Regions from separate parts of the Serratia rhizosphaerae genome, predicted to be linked through region 1. Evidence: predicted binding sites of a transcription regulator. Region 1 holds the regulator's gene; each other region holds the start of a gene.

Region 1 (5,714 bases):
TTGGCGGTAACCGTAGCGGTAGGGTTGGCGGGCTGCGTACAGCCGCAGGCGGCGCCGGAAGACGGCCGCTTACGGCAGGCATACGCCGCCTGCATCAATACCGCAGAAGGCTCGCCGGAAAAGTTGTACTCCTGCCAGGCGGTACTGGATGTCTTGCGGCAAGAGCAACGGCACCAGCCGTTTGCTGAACAGGAAACGGTACGCGTGATGGATTACCAAAAATGCATTCAGGCGCTGCACAGCGGCGACGGCCAGGCGTATCACGAGCGCTGCGGCAAGCTGTGGCAAGAAATTCGGGCCAATAACCACGATGACCAAGGAGGCTGAAGATGAACAGATTTAAACTGAGTGCCCTGGCCGTACTGGCGGCGACCGCCGGCATGTTCGGCGCGATCGGCAACGCCATGGCGGATCAACCGCTGGTGGATCGCCTTAGCCAGCTGAAGCTGAATATCAAAATACTGGACAACCGCGCGGCCGACAGCGGCGTGGATTGCGCCAGGCTGGGCGCCGACTGGGCGGCCTGCAACAAGGTGCTGATCACGTTGGCCAACGACGGCCAGGCGATTACCGCCAAAGATTGGGCGATCTATTTCCACAGCCCGCGGCAGACGCTGGAGGTGGGCAACCAACAGTTCCGCATCACTCACCTGACCGGCGATCTGTACAAGCTGGAGCCGACCGACGCGTTCCGGGGCTTCCCGGCCAACCAGGCGGTGGACATTCCCATCGTGGCCGAATACTGGCAGCTGTTTAAGACGGATTTCCTGCCGCGCTGGTATGCGACTTCCGGCGATGCCAAGCCGAAAGTGCTGACCAACACCGATACCGAGGATCTGGATCGGTTCGTGGCGCCGTTTACCGGCGATCAATGGAAGCGCACCAAAGAGGATAAAAACGTGCTGATGACGCCGGCCTCGCGCTTTACGCGTAACGCGGACCTGCAGACGTTGCCGGCCGCCTCGCTGCGTGGCCAGATCATCCCGACGCCGATGTCGGTGCAGGTTCATGCGCAGGATATCGATCTTGGCAACGGCGTGGCGCTGGCGCTTGACGCCTTGGATCAGGCGACGGCGAACGTGGTGCGCGACCGTTTTGCACAGCTTGGCGTGCCGAGCGCGGCGGCGGGCTACCCGATAAAGACGGAGGTTAATCCGGCGTCGTTCAGCGGAAAAATGGCGCAGCCCGGCGCTTATATTCTGACGCTGGGCGAGAAAGAGGCGCGGATTACCGGCTTTGATCAGAGCGGGGTGTTCTACGGCCTGCAGTCAATTCTGTCGTTGATCCCGCTGCACGGCGATAAAAAGATTGCCGCGCTGGAAGCGCGCGACGCGCCGCGCTTTGCCTATCGCGGCCTGTTCCTCGACGTGGCGCGTAACTTCCACCATAAAGATGCGGTGCTGCGCCTGCTGGATCAAATGGCGGCCTATAAGCTGAATAAATTCCATTTCCATCTGACCGACGATGAGGGCTGGCGTATTGAAATCCCCGGCCTGCCGGAGCTGACGGAGGTTGGCGGACAGCGCTGCCATGACCTGAGCGAAACCACCTGCCTGCTGCCGCAGTACGGTCAGGGGCCGGATGTGTACGGCGGTTTCTTCTCACGTCAGGATTACATCGACATTCTCAACTATGCGCAGGCGCGCCATATTGAGGTGATTCCGGAAATCGACATGCCGGCGCATGCCCGTGCGGCGGTGATCGCCATGGAGGCGCGCTATAAGAAACTGCATGCGCAGGGCAAACAGCAAGAAGCGCAGGAGTACCGGCTGGTGGATCCGACCGACACCTCGAACACCACCTCGGTGCAGTTCTTCAACCGCCAGAGCTACCTGAACCCATGTCTGGACTCTTCCACCCGCTTTGTTGACAAAGTGATGGGGGAAATTGCCAAGATGCATCAGCAGGCGGGGCAGCCGATCGGCACCTGGCACTTTGGCGGCGACGAGGCGAAAAACATCCGGCTGGGCGCCGGCTATACCGATGTGAAGAAGCCGGAAGCGGGCAAGGGCATGCTTGACCTGAACAAAGAAGACAAGCCATGGGCGAAGTCACAGGCCTGCCAACGGCTTATCGACAGCGGCAAAGTGGCGGATATGGCACATCTGCCGAGCTACTTCGGTCAGGAAGTCAGCAAGCTGGTGAAGGCGCACGGCATCGATCGGATGCAGGCCTGGCAGGATGGCCTGAAAGATGCCAAAGACGCCAAAGCGTTCGCCACCTCGCGCGTGGGCGTCAACTTCTGGGATACTCTGTACTGGGGCGGTTTTGACTCGGTGAACGACTGGGCCAACAAGGGCTATGAAGTGGTGGTTTCCAACCCGGACTATGTCTATCTGGACTTCCCGTATGAAGTGAACCCGAACGACAGCGGCTATTACTGGGGCACCCGCTTCAGCGACGAACGGAAAATCTTCAGCTTTGCGCCGGACAATATGCCGCAAAACGCGGAAACCTCGGTTGACCGCGACGGCAACGCCTTTACCGCCAAGAGCGATAAGCCGTGGCCGGGAGCGTATGGTCTGTCCGCCCAGCTGTGGAGCGAGGTGGTGCGCACCGATCCGCAGATGGAGTATATGATCTTCCCGCGCGCGCTGTCGGTGGCCGAACGCGCCTGGCACCGTGCCGAATGGGAGCTGGACTATCAGGCGGGCCGCGAATATAAGGGCGGTGAAACGCAGTTTGTCGATACCAAAAAGCTGGCGCAGGAGTGGCTGATTTTTGCCAATATTCTGGGGCAGCGCGAACTGGCCAAGCTGGATGCGGGCGGAATCAGTTACCGTCTGCCGGTGCCGGGCGCCCGTATTGTCGGCGGCAGGCTGGAGGCCAATATTGCGCTGCCGGGCCTGACGATCGAATATTCGACCGACGGCGGCCAGCGTTGGCAGCGTTATGATGATGCCGCCAGGCCGGCGGTGCAGGGCGAAGTGCAGATTCGTTCGGCAAGCCCGGATGGCAAGCGCTTTAGCCGCGCGGAGCCGGTAGCGGCTTAAGTCAACGTCTGCGGCGCCCGAACGGTATAACGGCGGGCGCCGCAGCTCACCCACGATCGGCAGGCATAAAAAAACCGCCGTGCGGCGGTTCCTGTTTACGCTGGCAGGCCAGCTTTACTTCTTGTTATGCAGCGTGTCGTTTTCACGGCAGTCACCGCTGGCACAGTGGCCGTACAGGTACAGGCTGTGGTTGGTGAGTTTGATGCCGTGCTGTTTGGCGATATCGCGCTGACGTTGTTCGATAGACTCATCGCTGAATTCGATCACTTTGCCGCAGTCCAGGCAGATCAGGTGATCGTGATGATGCTGTTGGGTCAGTTCGAATACTGACTTGCCGCCTTCGAAGTTATGGCGCGTGACGATACCGGCGTCGTCGAACTGGTTCAGTACGCGGTAAACCGTCGCCAGACCAATTTCTTCGCCCATGTCGATCAGTTTCTTATACAAATCTTCCGCACTGACATGATGGCAAGCCGGATCTTGCAGCACTTCCAGGATTTTGAGTCGCGGAAGCGTGACTTTTAAGCCGGCCTTCTTCAATGCGGTGTTGTTGTCAGTCATGCGGATTCAGTCCTGTTACTATGCTAATCAGTTGAGGCATTGTTGCCTGTGGCATCGGTCGGCACAAAGCGTTAATAGCGTCTCATTATAGAACCGGTTGCCCTAAATGGAAACCGCCGGTTGTTAACAAAAGCCTACTGCGCCGTTACATGTTGCGCGTGCAACATCTTGATGAATGGGATAAACCGGGGCCAAAGTCTACCGTGACGGGGAGGGAAGTTACTAATATGTAGCTTCTATTGCTTCAATCCGTGATGCCGATAACGGCCCCGCCGCTCAGCAGGGCCACCTATCGCAGCATTGCGGAGCGTTGAATCAGCCGATGATATCGGCCAGGCTCAGCTCTTCAACAATCTGTTTGACCCAGGCTTCCACGCGTTCGTTGGTCAGTTCCGGCTGGCGGTCTTCATCAATGGCCAAGCCGATAAAGTTGTCATCGTCCGCCAGACCCTTGGAGGCTTCGAAATGGTAGCCTTTGGTTGGCCAGTGGCCGACGATGGCAGCGCCGCGTGGTTCGATAATATCGCGGATGGTGCCCATCGCGTCACAGAAGTACTCGGCATAGTCTTCCTGATCGCCGCAGCCGAACAGCGCAACCAGCTTACCGTTGAAGTCTATTTCTTCCAGCGTCGGGAAAAAGTCGTCCCAGTCACATTGTGCTTCACCGTAGTACCAGGTCGGGATGCCCAGCAGCAAAATGTCAAATGCGTCCAGATCTTCTTTGCTGCTTTTGGCGATGTCGTGAATCTCAGCAACATCATCGCCGAAATCTTTGCGAAGGAGCTTTTGAATCATCTTGGCAATGTTTTCGGTATTGCCCGTGTCGCTGCCAAAGAAAATGCCTACGTTAGCCATATTGCGTATAACCTTTTAATTCAATAAATTACAATACGTTTCGCCTGCTGATCGCATCGGTATCGTTGTAAAGTGGCGTCTTGGTAAAGACCTGGGTCCTACCGGTAAACGCCTATCATGCCAGAAATTTGCTCCGGGGTTTTATCGCGTTCATGCGATGCCGGAAAGTAAGGCGGCGTTAAGCGAGCATCATCCTTACGCCGTGTGCGGCAGGCGCACGTTATTATTGCGACGGCTGCTCTTCCGCCAGCTGCGCCAGCAGCATCTGCTCGATCAGTTCGCTGCGGCTGATATTGCGCTGTTCGGCCAGCTTGTTCAGCGCTTCCACCGCTTCCGCGTTGATTTTCAGTTCCACACGCCGTAATCCACGTACTTTATCGCGCCGTAACTGATTACGCTTATTAATTCTAAGCTGTTCATCACGGGATAACGGGTTGGTTTTCGGGCGCCCCGGACGGCGTTCATCTGCGAACAGATCCAGCGTCGTGCGATCCGTGTTTTCTTTTGCCATAGGTAGCGGTACTGCAAGGGAATTAGCCTCAAAAAGCGATGGTTTGCTTCCGGACGCTGTGGTTAATACCGTTCAGGTCGTTACAACCTAAGCCAACTTTGCCCCCAATCTGGCGCCGGACAGCACGCTGGGGATGGCGGCAAAAATTATAGCGCGCCATCTTACCCCAGCAGGCGTCGCAACGACAATGCCTAACTGAGGCGCAAACGCGCTAAGCCGTTATCTTTAGCGCGTTTTTTCGCCACCTGCGTTATGGCTCGGCCAAAAAGCGGTGAATAGCGCGCAGTACGGCCTGCGGTTTTTCCGCGTGCACCCAGTGTCCGGTGCCGGCCACCTCATAGGCGCGTGCCTGCGGGAACTGGCGTGCAATGGCGTCACGGTAGCTATTTTGCACGTACGCCGACAGCCCGCCGCGGATAAACAGAATCGGATGCGGCCAGGCGGGCACGTCGTGCCAGCCGATAATCGCCGCGTAGTTGGCGATCAGTACCGGCAGGTTGAAGCGCCACTCTCCCTGATGAAAGGATTTCAGCAGGAACTGGATGACGCCTTCTTCATCCAGATAGTCGCGCATCAGCTGCGCCGCCTGTTGGCGCTGGGTGATGCCGGCGTCGCTGACCGCCGTCAGAGCGGCGAAGATGTCATCATGGTGCCGGGTCTGGTAGCCCACCGGGGCGATATCGATGACCACCAGCCGCGCGATGCGCTCTGGCGCCAGCGCCGTCATCGCCATGGCGGCTTTGCCGCCCATCGAATGGCCGATCACGATGGCGCGCTCGATCCGGAGGTCGTCC
Region 2 (5,714 bases), 1.0 Mb from region 1:
CCCTTCGCCGGCGCGATCTTCCGGATCCAGCTCCAGCAGATCCTTGCCCTTAAACGTTACGCTGCCGCCGCTCACTTCATATTCTTCACGCCCGGCCAGCGTCGCGGACAGCGTGCTCTTGCCGGAGCCGTTCGGCCCCATGATGGCATGCACTTCGCCCGGTTTAATCTCCAGACTCAGTCCTTTCAGGATCTCATTGTCTTCCGCGCTGACGCGTAAATCTTTAATACTTAACATGCTGTATCCTCAGGTGGCGTTGTCACGCCAAAAATCTTGTCGCTGCCGCCAAACCGGCAGGGTTAACCGACGCTGTGCTCCAGGCTGATGGCCAGCAGCTTTTGCGCTTCCACCGCGAATTCCAGCGGCAGTTCGGAGAAAACGTCCTTACAAAAACCGTTGACGATCATCGAGATGGCGTCATCTTCGCTGATGCCGCGCTGCAGGCAGTAGAACAGCTGGTCGTCGCCGATTTTTGAGGTGGTGGCCTCGTGTTCCAGCTGCGCGCTGTTATTGCGCGCCTCGACGTACGGGAAGGTGTGCGCCCCGCTGTCCGGGCCGATCAGCATCGAATCGCACTGGGTAAAGTTACGCGCGTTTTCCGCCCCCGGCAGGATTTTCACCAGTCCGCGGTAGGTATTCTCGCTGTGACCGGCGGAGATGCCCTTGGCGATAATGGTCGACTTGGTGTTTTTGCCGATATGGATCATCTTGGTGCCGGTATCCGCCTGCTGATGGCCGCTGGTCAGCGCCACCGAGAAGAATTCGCCGATCGAATTGTCCCCCTGCAGGATCACGCTGGGGTATTTCCAGGTGATCGCCGAACCGGTTTCCGACTGGGTCCAGGACATTTTCGAGTTCGCCCCTTCGCACAGCGCACGTTTGGTGACGAAGTTCAGGATGCCGCCTTTACTTTCCCCGCCGGCGAACCAGTTCTGCACCGTCGAGTATTTCACCTCGGCGTCTTTATGCAGGATCACTTCCACCACCGCCGCGTGCAGCTGGTAACTGTCGCGCACCGGCGCGGAGCAGCCTTCAATATAACTGACGTAGCTGCCCTCATCGGCAATCAGGATGGTGCGTTCGAACTGGCCGGTTTTCGCCGCGTTGATGCGGAAATAGGTGGACAGCTCCATCGGACAGCGAACGCCCTTCGGCACATAGACGAAGGTGCCGTCGGAAGCCACCGCGGCGTTCAGCGCCGCAAAGAAGTTATCGTTGGACGGCACCACCCGGCCGAGATACTGGCGCACCAGCTCCGGGTGCTCCTGAATCGCTTCGCCGAACGAGCAGAAAATCACCCCGCTTTCCGCCAGTTTCTCACGGTAAGTAGTGGCAACGGACACCGAGTCGAAAATGGCGTCCACCGCCACTTCGCTGCCCTCGCGTACCGGCACGCCCAGCTGTTCGAACGCCTGCTCCACTTCGCTGGTCAGGTATCCGTTCTCATTCAGCGCGGCGCCCGTCTGCTGCTCGGCCCCCGGCTGAGAGCCGCAGGCGTCGTCGCAGCTGCCGCAGGACGGCGCCGAGTAATAGCTGTAATCCTGATAGTTCAGCTTGTCATAATTGGCCTTCAGCCAGTGCGGCTCTTCCATCTGCAGCCACGCGCGGTATGCCTCGAGGCGGAATTCCAGCATCCACTCAGGTTCGTTGCGCTTGGCCGAGATCGCCCGCACCACCTCTTCGTTAATGCCTTTGGCGAGCTCATCGGTCTGCAGCTGGGTAAAGAAGCCTTCTTTATAGCGTCCCTCGCTGACCCAGGCCTGCACATTATCAGGAACTTCTACATTTACATTGCTTCGTGTCATGGCGATCACATCACTCAAACGCCAAAGCTCTCGCCGCACCCGCAGGCGTGCTGAGCTTTAGGGTTATTGAACTTAAATATCTGATTCAGCCCTTCGCGGACGAAATCCACCGTGGTGCCGTCGATAAACGGCATCGCTTTTAACGGCACATACAGCCTGGCGCCGTCGCGCTCAAACAGCAGATCGTCATCGGCCGGCTCGCGGGTCAGATCCAGCACGTAGCCGAAGCCGGCGCAGCCGGACTGTTTCACACTCAGCTGCAGCCCTTTTACCTGCGGGTCCTGCTGCATCAGTTTAATGATTTGCTGCACGGCGCTGTCGCTGAGCAAGATGCCCTGCCAGGTCTGCTCGTCCAGCGAAAAAGTGCCGACATTTTCTGTTTGCATATGACCTACCTCATACTGGTCTCTGACGAGACGCATCATCCTCTTCCCGTCGTGTTACACGCGACGCGCGCACGCGGCGCGGGATATCTGCCAGCCATGTTAGTGATAATGATTATCACTTCAACCGTTGATTTTGCAGGGGTATCGCCCCCGCGGCCCGATTTTCCATCTTCCGACCGGCAAGCTGCGCGGACACCCGGCGCGGCGATGGCCGCATACCGACGGCCAGCATTTCCTACCAAACTGAATTTTAATGCTTTTACTTGCATTTTATCCGCGAACCGCCCTGTCCCGTATTGCTGCCGGCCGTGCCAATTCGTCGTTGCTTAAACATTCATAGAAAATACCTATTTCTGCCATGCTGTCTGGTTTAAAAATGCCCTTGCGCGCTAAAACCTCGCCGCCGTCACACCGGCGGTGAATCTTCCCTATAGGTTAAAGTTTAGTCGTTGGCGGGCAAATGGATCGCTACGCTCTGAATACCGAAGCAGGAAAAAAAATTTCGCCGTGATGATTGATCGCCGCAGCGGCTGCAAATATGATAATGATTATCATTTACTTTATCAGGCGTGGGCAAATGAACATTTCGATGAATGCATGGCTGCTGGGCAAGATTGATGAGTACAAATTCAGTATCCGCGACGCCACGGTGGATTTCTATATGGCGGAGGCGGCGCTCAAGCGGCCGACGTGCAACGTCGACCACCTGAAGCGTTACAACGGCGTCTGCCTGAATATGGCCAATCTGTGCCTGGAGAACGGCGATGACGACAGCTATCTGCACGCCCTCAGCAAGCTGCATAACCGGCTGATCGTCGAGATCAACAATCCGCAGCGCTGTCAGCTGTTTCGGGTACAGAGCTACCATTTTGCGCGCCACACCCTGACGCTGATCTGTCAGAAGTACGCCATGGAGGGAACCTGGGAAAAGGCTAACGCCTATCAAAAGGACTTCGTCAAACGCGTGCCCTTTCAGCTGTAAGGGCAAAGAATAAGGCCCGGCGCGGACGCCGGGCCTCAGTGTGTTACTCAATCACCGCCGTGGTCAGGCGGGAGATGCAGCACAGCTTATCCCGCTTGTCGAAAATCTCGATCTGCCAGACCTGATTGCGCCGTCCGGCGTGCAGCGCCCGGCAGACGCCGCGCACCCGGCCGTCAAACGCCGGCCGCAGATGGTTGGCGTTGATCTCCACCCCCACCACCTGCTGGTCGCCGGTGGTGCACAGGTAGCCGGCCATCGACCCCATCGACTCCGCCAGCACCACCGACGCGCCGCCGTGCAGCAAGCCAAAAGGCTGCGTGGTGCGCGAGTCTACCGGCATGGTGGCTTCCAGAAAATCGTCGCCGATTTGGGTAAATTCAATCCCCACATGCCCCACCATGCAGCCCTCTCCGGAACGGTTTAACTGTTCCAGCGTTGTCTCTCGTTTCCACAGCTTCACGCAATCATCTCCAGCAGCGCCTGTAATGGATGCCGCACGCCGTTGCCCTCAATCCGTTTGACCTGGCTGCGGCAGGAATAGCCGGTGGCCAGGCAACGTTGACGCGGCAACCGCCGCAGCGCCTGATGCCATGATAACTCATAAATCCCGAGCGAATTTTGCAGGTTCTTGCTTTCATGACCATAGGTGCCGGCCATGCCGCAGCAGCCTACGCTGACGCTTTCCAGTTTGGCGCCGAAGCGGGAGAAGATCGACGCCCACTGCTGGCTGCTGGCCGGCAGCGCGGTGTTTTCGGTACAGTGGCCGAACAGATACCAGGCTTCGCCGGTGGCCGGTTGTTCTGCCCGCTCCGCCAGCAACGCCTGCAGCCATTCATGCACCAGCTGTACGCGGAAATCGCCGCGCGTCTCGCCGAGGATCTCCTGGTATTCATCGCGGTAGCACAGCACCAAGGCCGGATCGACCCCGACCATCGGCATCCCCAGCCGGGCGACGCGGTTAAGGAAATCGGCGGTCTTGCGCGCCGTTTTGGCAAAGCGCGTCAGGAAGCCCTTCACATGCTGCGCCTTGCCGTTTGGTGAGAACGGCAGCAGCACCGGCCGGTAGCCGAGTTTTTCCACCAGCCGGACAAAGTCCGCCACCACCACGGCGTCGTAGTAGCTGGTGAACGGATCCTGCACGATCAGCACATACTGCTCGCGCGCGGCATGCGGCAGCGCCTCCAACTGTTCAAGCGTCATATTGATCGCCTGATGCCCGGACAGCTGCTGACGCAGCGTCGGGCTGGAGAGCAGCGGCACATCGACCATGCCGATGGCGTTGCGGTTCAGATCGCGCAGCCACGGCTGCTTCAGGAAGAAGTTGAACACCTTCGGCGCCTTGGCCATCAGCGGCGCATAGCTCTCCACGCCGGCCACCACGTAGTCACTGGCGGGACGCAGATAGCGCGTGTGGTACAGCTGCAGGAAACGCGAGCGGAATCCCGGCACGTCAATCTTGATCGGGCACTGGGTAGAACAGGCCTTACAGGCCAGGCAGCCGGACATCGCTTCTTTCACCTCGTGCGAGAAGTCGTACTCGCCTTTATCGGCGTACCAGCTGTTGCGCGTTTTTTCGATCAGATTACGGAAGCTCATACGCTGCTGCGGCAGCTGTTGCTCCAGCTGCAGCGGGTCGACGCCCTGCTCGCTGAGCAGGCGCAGCCATTCGCGCACCAGCGCGGCGCGCCCTTTCGGCGAATGAATGCGGCTGCCGGTGATTTTCATCGACGGACACATCGGGCTGCGCGCGTCAAAATTGAAGCACAGGCCGTTGCCGTTGCACTCCATGGCGCCGCGGAAGGAACTACGCACGGCGATCGGAATGCGGCGATCCAGCGTGCCGCGTTTTACCGCGTCCACCTTCATCATCGGCGCATCGACGCCGAGCGGCGGACAGATTTTGCCGGGGTTAAGACGATTGTCCGGGTCGAACGCCGCCTTGATGCGGCGCAGCTCGTCATACAGCGCCTCACCGAAGAACGCCGGGCTGTATTCGGCGCGGAAGCCCTTGCCGTGTTCGCCCCATAGCAGGCCGCCGTATTTGGCGGTGAGCGCCACCACGTCGTCGGAGATCTGCTTCATCAGCATCTCCTGCTGCGGATCGCACATATCCAGCGCCGGACGCACATGCAGCACCCCGGCGTCAACGTGGCCGAACATGCCGTAGCTCAGGTTGTGTCCGTCGAGCAACTGGCGGAACTCGGCGATATAGTCCGCCAGGTGCTGCGGCGGCACGCAGGTATCTTCCGCAAACGGGATCGGCTTAGCCTGCCCTTTGGCGTTGCCCAGCAGCCCGACCGCCTTTTTACGCATGCCGTAGATCCGCTCGATGCCGGCCAGATCGCCGCACACCTGGTAGCCAATCACGCCGGCCTGCCGCTCCGCCATCAGCGAGTCCAGACGCTGGCACAAGTCGTCCAGCTGCTGTTCAATCAACGCTTCATCATCGCCGGCAAACTCGACGATATTCAGCCCCAGCATCTCTTTATCCGGCACGTCGGCGATCAGCTCGCTGACCGAATGCCAGACAATATCTTCCCG
Region 3 (5,714 bases), 2.3 Mb from region 1:
GGCCGAACACCGTACGCCAGCCGTCCGGTGCCGGACTGAAGTCAGGCCACAGGCTGTACTGCTGCTGCCCGTTGCACAGAATCAGGCAGCGCTGCTGCGGGTCGTCAAACGGGTTCGGCATGTCCATCGCGGGCTCCTTGAATCAGACGGGGATCGGCAACCGGCGTGGTTTGGTGGGCGGTGACAAAATCAGGCTGCCACAGCGCCTGCAGGCCATCCAGCAGGCCGCCGCGCCAGCACAACGCATCATGGCCGCCTTCGACCGCCCGATAGTGCACCCGATGTCCGCGCTGGCTGAGCAGCGTCGCCATCTGGCCGCTGACCCGATGCACCAACGGCTCATGCATGCCGGCTTCCATAAACACCTTTAGCGCGCCGTGGCTGCCCAATCCCTGCTCTACCTGACGCTGCAGCCAGCAGGCGTCCTCTGGCGGGGTCGGCAGTTGCAGCATATCGCGCCGCGGCCACCAGTAAGAACCGGACTGGGCGATTACCGCGCCGAAACGCTGCGGCCAGTTCAACCCGGCATACAACGCGGAGAGGCCGCCAAAACTTTGCCCGGCCACCACGGTGCGCGCAGCCTCGGCGCTGTGCGGCGCCCACTCCGCCAACTGCGGCAGCAGCTCTTCCTGCAGCGCCAGCCAGAAATCGGGGTTACAGCTCAGCTCCTGGGCGCGATGTTTCAAATCGATAATATCGATCAGCACATACATCGCTGCCGGCAACTGGCCTGCACGGGTCATCTGCATCAGCGGATCCCACACCGGCATCTGCTGTGCCCAGAACTGGCCGTCGAGCAGAATCGCCAGCGGTCGCTGCGTCGGATCGCCGTCGCCGGTGGTGTACACCCACACTTTGCGGCTGTTGCCGAGCCGCTCGCTGTGCCAGGTATGCTGCTGCAGACGCGCCGGCGCCGGCGGAATGCAGCGGCCGCTGGCAACCTCATAGTTGTCAAAATCATGCCAGGCAGGCTGCGGCGGCGCTTCCGGCATATGCAGCCCGGAGACAATATTACCGCCGGCGGCCGGCCAGGAGCGGTAAGGGTTCAACAGATCGTGCGTCGCGCTGGCGAACACCTGATGCCACCAATGGCGCCGCGCATGCATATTGGCGTGGGCATCGGCCCCGTCGACGCGCAGCGGACGGTCGTCCATGCTGGGAATAAAGCAGTAACTGCCGCGCCAGTCGGCGTTCAGTTCAGTTTGCCAGTACCACACATCGCTGCCGCTCAGACGCTGCAGACTCTGCGGCGGATTCGGCTGATGGTGGTCGGTCAGGCAATTAATGTTGATCCAGACGCGCTTATAGGCGGACGTCAGTTCGCACCCCTGCGGATCGCGCCAGAGGAAGGTCACCTTCCAGCGGCCGTTGTCGGTCGGTTCCACCAACGGCGTGCCGCGCCGGGCAATCTCCAGCCACCAGCCATGGCTCCCGACGTGCTTGCTTGTTAATAACGTACTGCTTGTTGGCTGTTGTTCAGTTTTCAAAACACCCACTCACCTGGTAGTTGGCATAACACGCTGTGCGCACGGAAAATATCCGGCTGCCCTACCGCATATATAGACACGGCAAATCGAATACTATTGATAATTATTTTCATTTGCAATAGTGTGTACGGGCCCACAAACAGGGTCGGTATTCTTCATCGGGGACGGATGCCGATTATTAGTAACGGGTCGAATGCCGAGCGCGTCTCCGGCTTATTCTATCCATGAATCATTGACGACATAAAAAACGACAACCGGCTGCCCTGCCGGCATGAGCTACGCCGCAGGGATGGCAAAACGGCAGGAAATCACAATGAATCGCACACTTTCTCGTTATTCTCTGGCTACCTTTATCGGCCTGGGTTTAGGCGCGTCCACTTTGGCACACGCCGCACAGCAAACGGATACCCCCTCAAACGCGGAAAACACCGCCGCCGCTGACGATAAAAAACCAGCAAAACCGGCCGAAGACACCATCCTGGTGACCGCCGCCAAGCAGAACCTGCAGGCGCCCGGCGTCTCCACCATCACCGCCGACGAAATCAAAAAGCGCCCGCCGGCGCGCGATATCAGCGAACTGATCCGCACCATGCCCGGCGTCAACCTGACCGGCAACTCCACCAGCGGCCAGCGCGGCAACAACCGCCAGCTGGATATCCGCGGCATGGGGCCGGAAAACACGCTGGTTCTGATCGACGGTATGCCAGCCAGCAGCCGCAACTCGGTGCGTCAGGGCTGGCGCGGCGAGCGCGATACCCGCGGCGACACCGCCTGGGTGCCGCCGGAAATGATTGAGCGCATCGAAGTGCTGCGCGGCCCGGCCGCCGCCCGCTACGGCAGCGGCGCCGCCGGCGGCGTGGTCAATATCATCACCAAGAAACAGACCAAAGAACTGCACGGCTCGCTGAATGCCTACTACAACATTCCGCAGCATAAAGAGGAAGGCGCCACCAAACGCACCGACTTCAGCCTGGCCGGGCCGTTAACCGATACCCTGAGCTTCCGCCTGTTTGGCGGCTACAGCAAAACCCAGGCTGATTCCCAATATATCAACCAGGGTCATCAGTCCGACCGCTACGGCGCCTATGCCGACAGCCTGCCGGCCGGTCGCGAAGGGGTGATCGACAAAAACATCAACGGCCTGCTGCACTGGGATTTCGCCCATCTGCAATCGCTGGAGTTCGAATATGGCTACGGCCGTCAGGGCAACCTGTACGCCGGCGATACCCAGAACACCAACAGCAATGACCTGGTGAAGGATATGTACGGTAAAGAGACCAACCGTATGTACCGCGAAACCTACGCCTTACGTTATCAGGGCGCCTGGGACAACGGCGTCAGCACCAATAACTATGTGCAATACGAAAACACCCGCAACTCGCGGATGAACGAAGGGCTGGCCGGCGGCACCGAAGGGATTTTCAACGAGAAAGACGCCGGCTTTAACGACACCGATCTGGACGATATCCTGCTGCACAGCGAAGTCAGCGTGCCGTTCGAGATGTGGGTGCCGCAAACCGCCACGCTGGGCGCCGAATGGAACCAGCAGAAGATGAAGAGCAGTTCAATCGTCAGCCAGGCGCTGCAGGGCGGCGATATCGACGGTCTCTCCAGTTCGGATCGCAGCCCCTACTCATCCGCGCGTATTTTCTCGCTGTTTGCCGAAGATAATATTGAGCTCACCGACACCACCATGCTGACGCCGGGCATGCGCTACGATCACCACTCGGTGTCCGGCGATAACTGGAGCCCGTCGCTGAATCTGTCGCAGGAGCTGGGTGAATACTTCACCCTGAAGATGGGCATCGCCCGCGCCTATAAAGCGCCGAACCTGTTCCAGACCAACCCGAACTATATCCTGTACAGCAAAGGCCAGGGCTGCGCCAACAGCTCCAGCGGCGTCGGCTGCTACCTGATGGGCAACGACGATCTGAAGGCAGAAACCAGCGTGAACAAAGAAATCGGGCTGGAGTTCCACAACGACGGCTGGCTGGCCGGCGTCACTTACTTCCGCAACGACTACCGCAACAAGATCGAAGCCGGCTACACGCCTGTCAGCCAGACCAGCAACGGTAAAACCGACATCTACCGCTGGGAGAACGTGCCTAAGGCGGTGGTGCAGGGTCTGGAAGGGTCGCTGAACGTGCCGGTCAGCGAAACGGTCTCCTGGACCAACAACCTGACCTATATGATCGAGAACAAGAATAAGACCACCGACGATTACCTGTCGGTTATTCCCAAGTTCACGCTCAACTCCACCCTGAGCTGGCAGGCGACGCAGGACCTGTCGATGCAGAGCACCCTGACCTGGTACGGCCGTCAGAAACCGAAGAAGTACAACTACAAAGGGGAAGCCACCAGCGGCAGCGAAAGACGTGAAGTCAGCCCGTACGCCATCGTCGGTCTCAGCGCCACCTACGACGTCAGCAAAAACGTCAGCATGACCGCCGGGGTCGACAACCTGTTCGACAAACGCCAGTTCCGCGCCGGCAACGCGCAGAACGTCGGCAACCCGACCACCGGCGCGGTCAATATCGCCGGCGCCGGGGCGGCTACCTACAACGAACCGGGCCGCACCTTCTATATGAGCATCAACACCCACTTCTGATAGCGGGTAGCGCCCGGGATGAAAACATCCTCCCCCGGCTCTGTCATAAAAAACCGGTCAGCATGCTGACCGGTTTTTTTTTATTATCAACGCTCTCCTGGGCGCGCTTTCTATCAGGTAAAGAAGTCCGCTTAAATCATCTGACTGAAATTCATCTGCGCCATCAGCTTGTAGTTATCGGCGTAATCCACCGGGATCGCCACCACCACCGGCCCCTGAATCTCCATCGCCTTACGCAGCACCGGCCGCAGCTCGTCCACCGACTGGACGGCGAAGCCCACCGCGCCGCAGGATTCGGCGTAGGCTTTAAAATCAATCGGCCCGAATGACACGCCGGATTTGCGCTGGTACTTGTTCACTTCCTGCATTTCCACCATGTTATAGGCGTTATCCACCCAGATAACGTGCACGATATTGGTTTTCAGCCGCACCGCGGTTTCCAGCTCCATGCTCGACTGCATAAAGCCGCCGTCGCCGGAAATCGACACCACCTTATCCCCCGGCCGCACCAGCGCCGCACCGATGGCCCACGGCAGCGCCACGCCCATGGTTTGCTGGCCGTTGGAAATCAGCAGCTGACGCGCGCGGAAGCTGTACAGATAGCGGGCGATCCAGATATGGAAGCTGCCCATATCCACGCACAGCGTCACGTCATCGCTGACGATATCCTGCAGCTCCTTCACGATGCGCAGCGGATGAATCGGCATGCCGCCGCGGCGCGCCGCGCGCTCGGCCAGCTCGCTGCGCTGGCGGCTCAGATCGGCCAGAATGGTTTCCACCTCCGTCGGTATGGTCAGCCGCCCCGGCAGGCTGTCGCCGAGCGCCTGAATGGTGGCGCTGATATTGCCCACCAGTTCGACGTCCGGCCGGTAACAACAGTCGATCTCCGCCGGCTGCACGTCGATATGCACCAGCTTCAGATGACGCGCGCCGTTCCACATACACGGGTCGTACTCAATCGGCCCGTAGCCGACGCTGACCACCAGATCGGCCTTTTGCAGCAGCTGATCCGCCGGTTGGTTATTGAACAGGCCGACGCGGCCGGCGAAGCGGGCAAAGTGATTAACGTCAATCGCCCCGGCCGCCTGATAGGTGCCGACCACCGGCATCTGCGTACGGTACAGCAGCTGACGCACCGCCTCGCTGTTTTCCGGCCGACTGGCCTGCAGCCCCAGCAGCAGCACCGGGCAGGCGGCCTGCTGAATCAGCGCCGCCGCCCGCTGAATATCGTCGCTGGCCGCGGCGCCCATGCGCGGTGCGGGGCAGCCGGCCAGCACCGGCGCGCTCACCGGCTCATTGACGATATCCATCGGCAGACTGATAAAAGACGCCCCCGGGCGGCCGAACTCGGCGCTGCGGAAAGCATTGGCGATCACCTCAGAAATCGCCGAACCGGCGTGTACTTCAGCGCAATATTTGGTCACTGGGCGGAACATGCTGACGGTATCCATACTCTGGTGGGTCTGCTTGAGGTTATCGGCACGTTTCACCGCCCCGCCCAGCGCCACCACCGCATCGCCTTCCGAGGTGGCAGTGGCCAGGCCGGTAATCAGATTGGAGCTGCCGGGACCGGACGTCACCAGCGCCACCCCGGCCTTACCGGTCAGGCGGCCGACCGC

Evidence for each region. The regulator Fur, encoded in region 1, represses iron uptake genes when iron is present. The targets are predictions, from matches to a motif close to ATAATAATGAGAACNACTATCAA.
Region 2: a site for Fur is predicted at 2,288-2,310, ahead of sufA (Fe-S cluster assembly scaffold SufA). Genes of this name have one in related genera too.
Region 3: a site for Fur is predicted at 1,578-1,600, ahead of fes (enterochelin esterase). Genes of this name have one in related genera too.

The regions. Positions count from the first base shown of each region.
Region 1 covers NZ_CP041764.1:873,606-879,319, reverse strand. Annotated here, with positions in the region: gene chiQ (ChiQ/YbfN family lipoprotein) at 1-327, shown strand, start outside; gene FO014_RS04140 (family 20 glycosylhydrolase) at 330-2,993, shown strand; gene fur (ferric iron uptake transcriptional regulator) at 3,108-3,554, opposite strand; gene fldA (flavodoxin FldA) at 3,870-4,409, opposite strand; gene ybfE (LexA regulated protein) at 4,633-4,920, opposite strand; gene ybfF (esterase) at 5,171-5,714, opposite strand, start outside.
Region 2 covers NZ_CP041764.1:4,962,551-4,968,264, forward strand. Annotated here, with positions in the region: gene sufC (Fe-S cluster assembly ATPase SufC) at 1-237, opposite strand, end outside; gene sufB (Fe-S cluster assembly protein SufB) at 300-1,805, opposite strand; gene sufA (Fe-S cluster assembly scaffold SufA) at 1,820-2,191, opposite strand; gene FO014_RS23170 (hypothetical protein) at 2,769-3,173, shown strand; gene menI (1,4-dihydroxy-2-naphthoyl-CoA hydrolase) at 3,217-3,633, opposite strand; gene ydiJ (D-2-hydroxyglutarate dehydrogenase YdiJ) at 3,630-5,714, opposite strand, start outside.
Region 3 covers NZ_CP041764.1:3,681,876-3,687,589, reverse strand. Annotated here, with positions in the region: gene FO014_RS17125 (MbtH family protein) at 1-127, opposite strand, end outside; gene fes (enterochelin esterase) at 105-1,487, opposite strand; gene FO014_RS17115 (TonB-dependent siderophore receptor) at 1,801-4,095, shown strand; gene alsS (acetolactate synthase AlsS) at 4,227-5,714, opposite strand, start outside.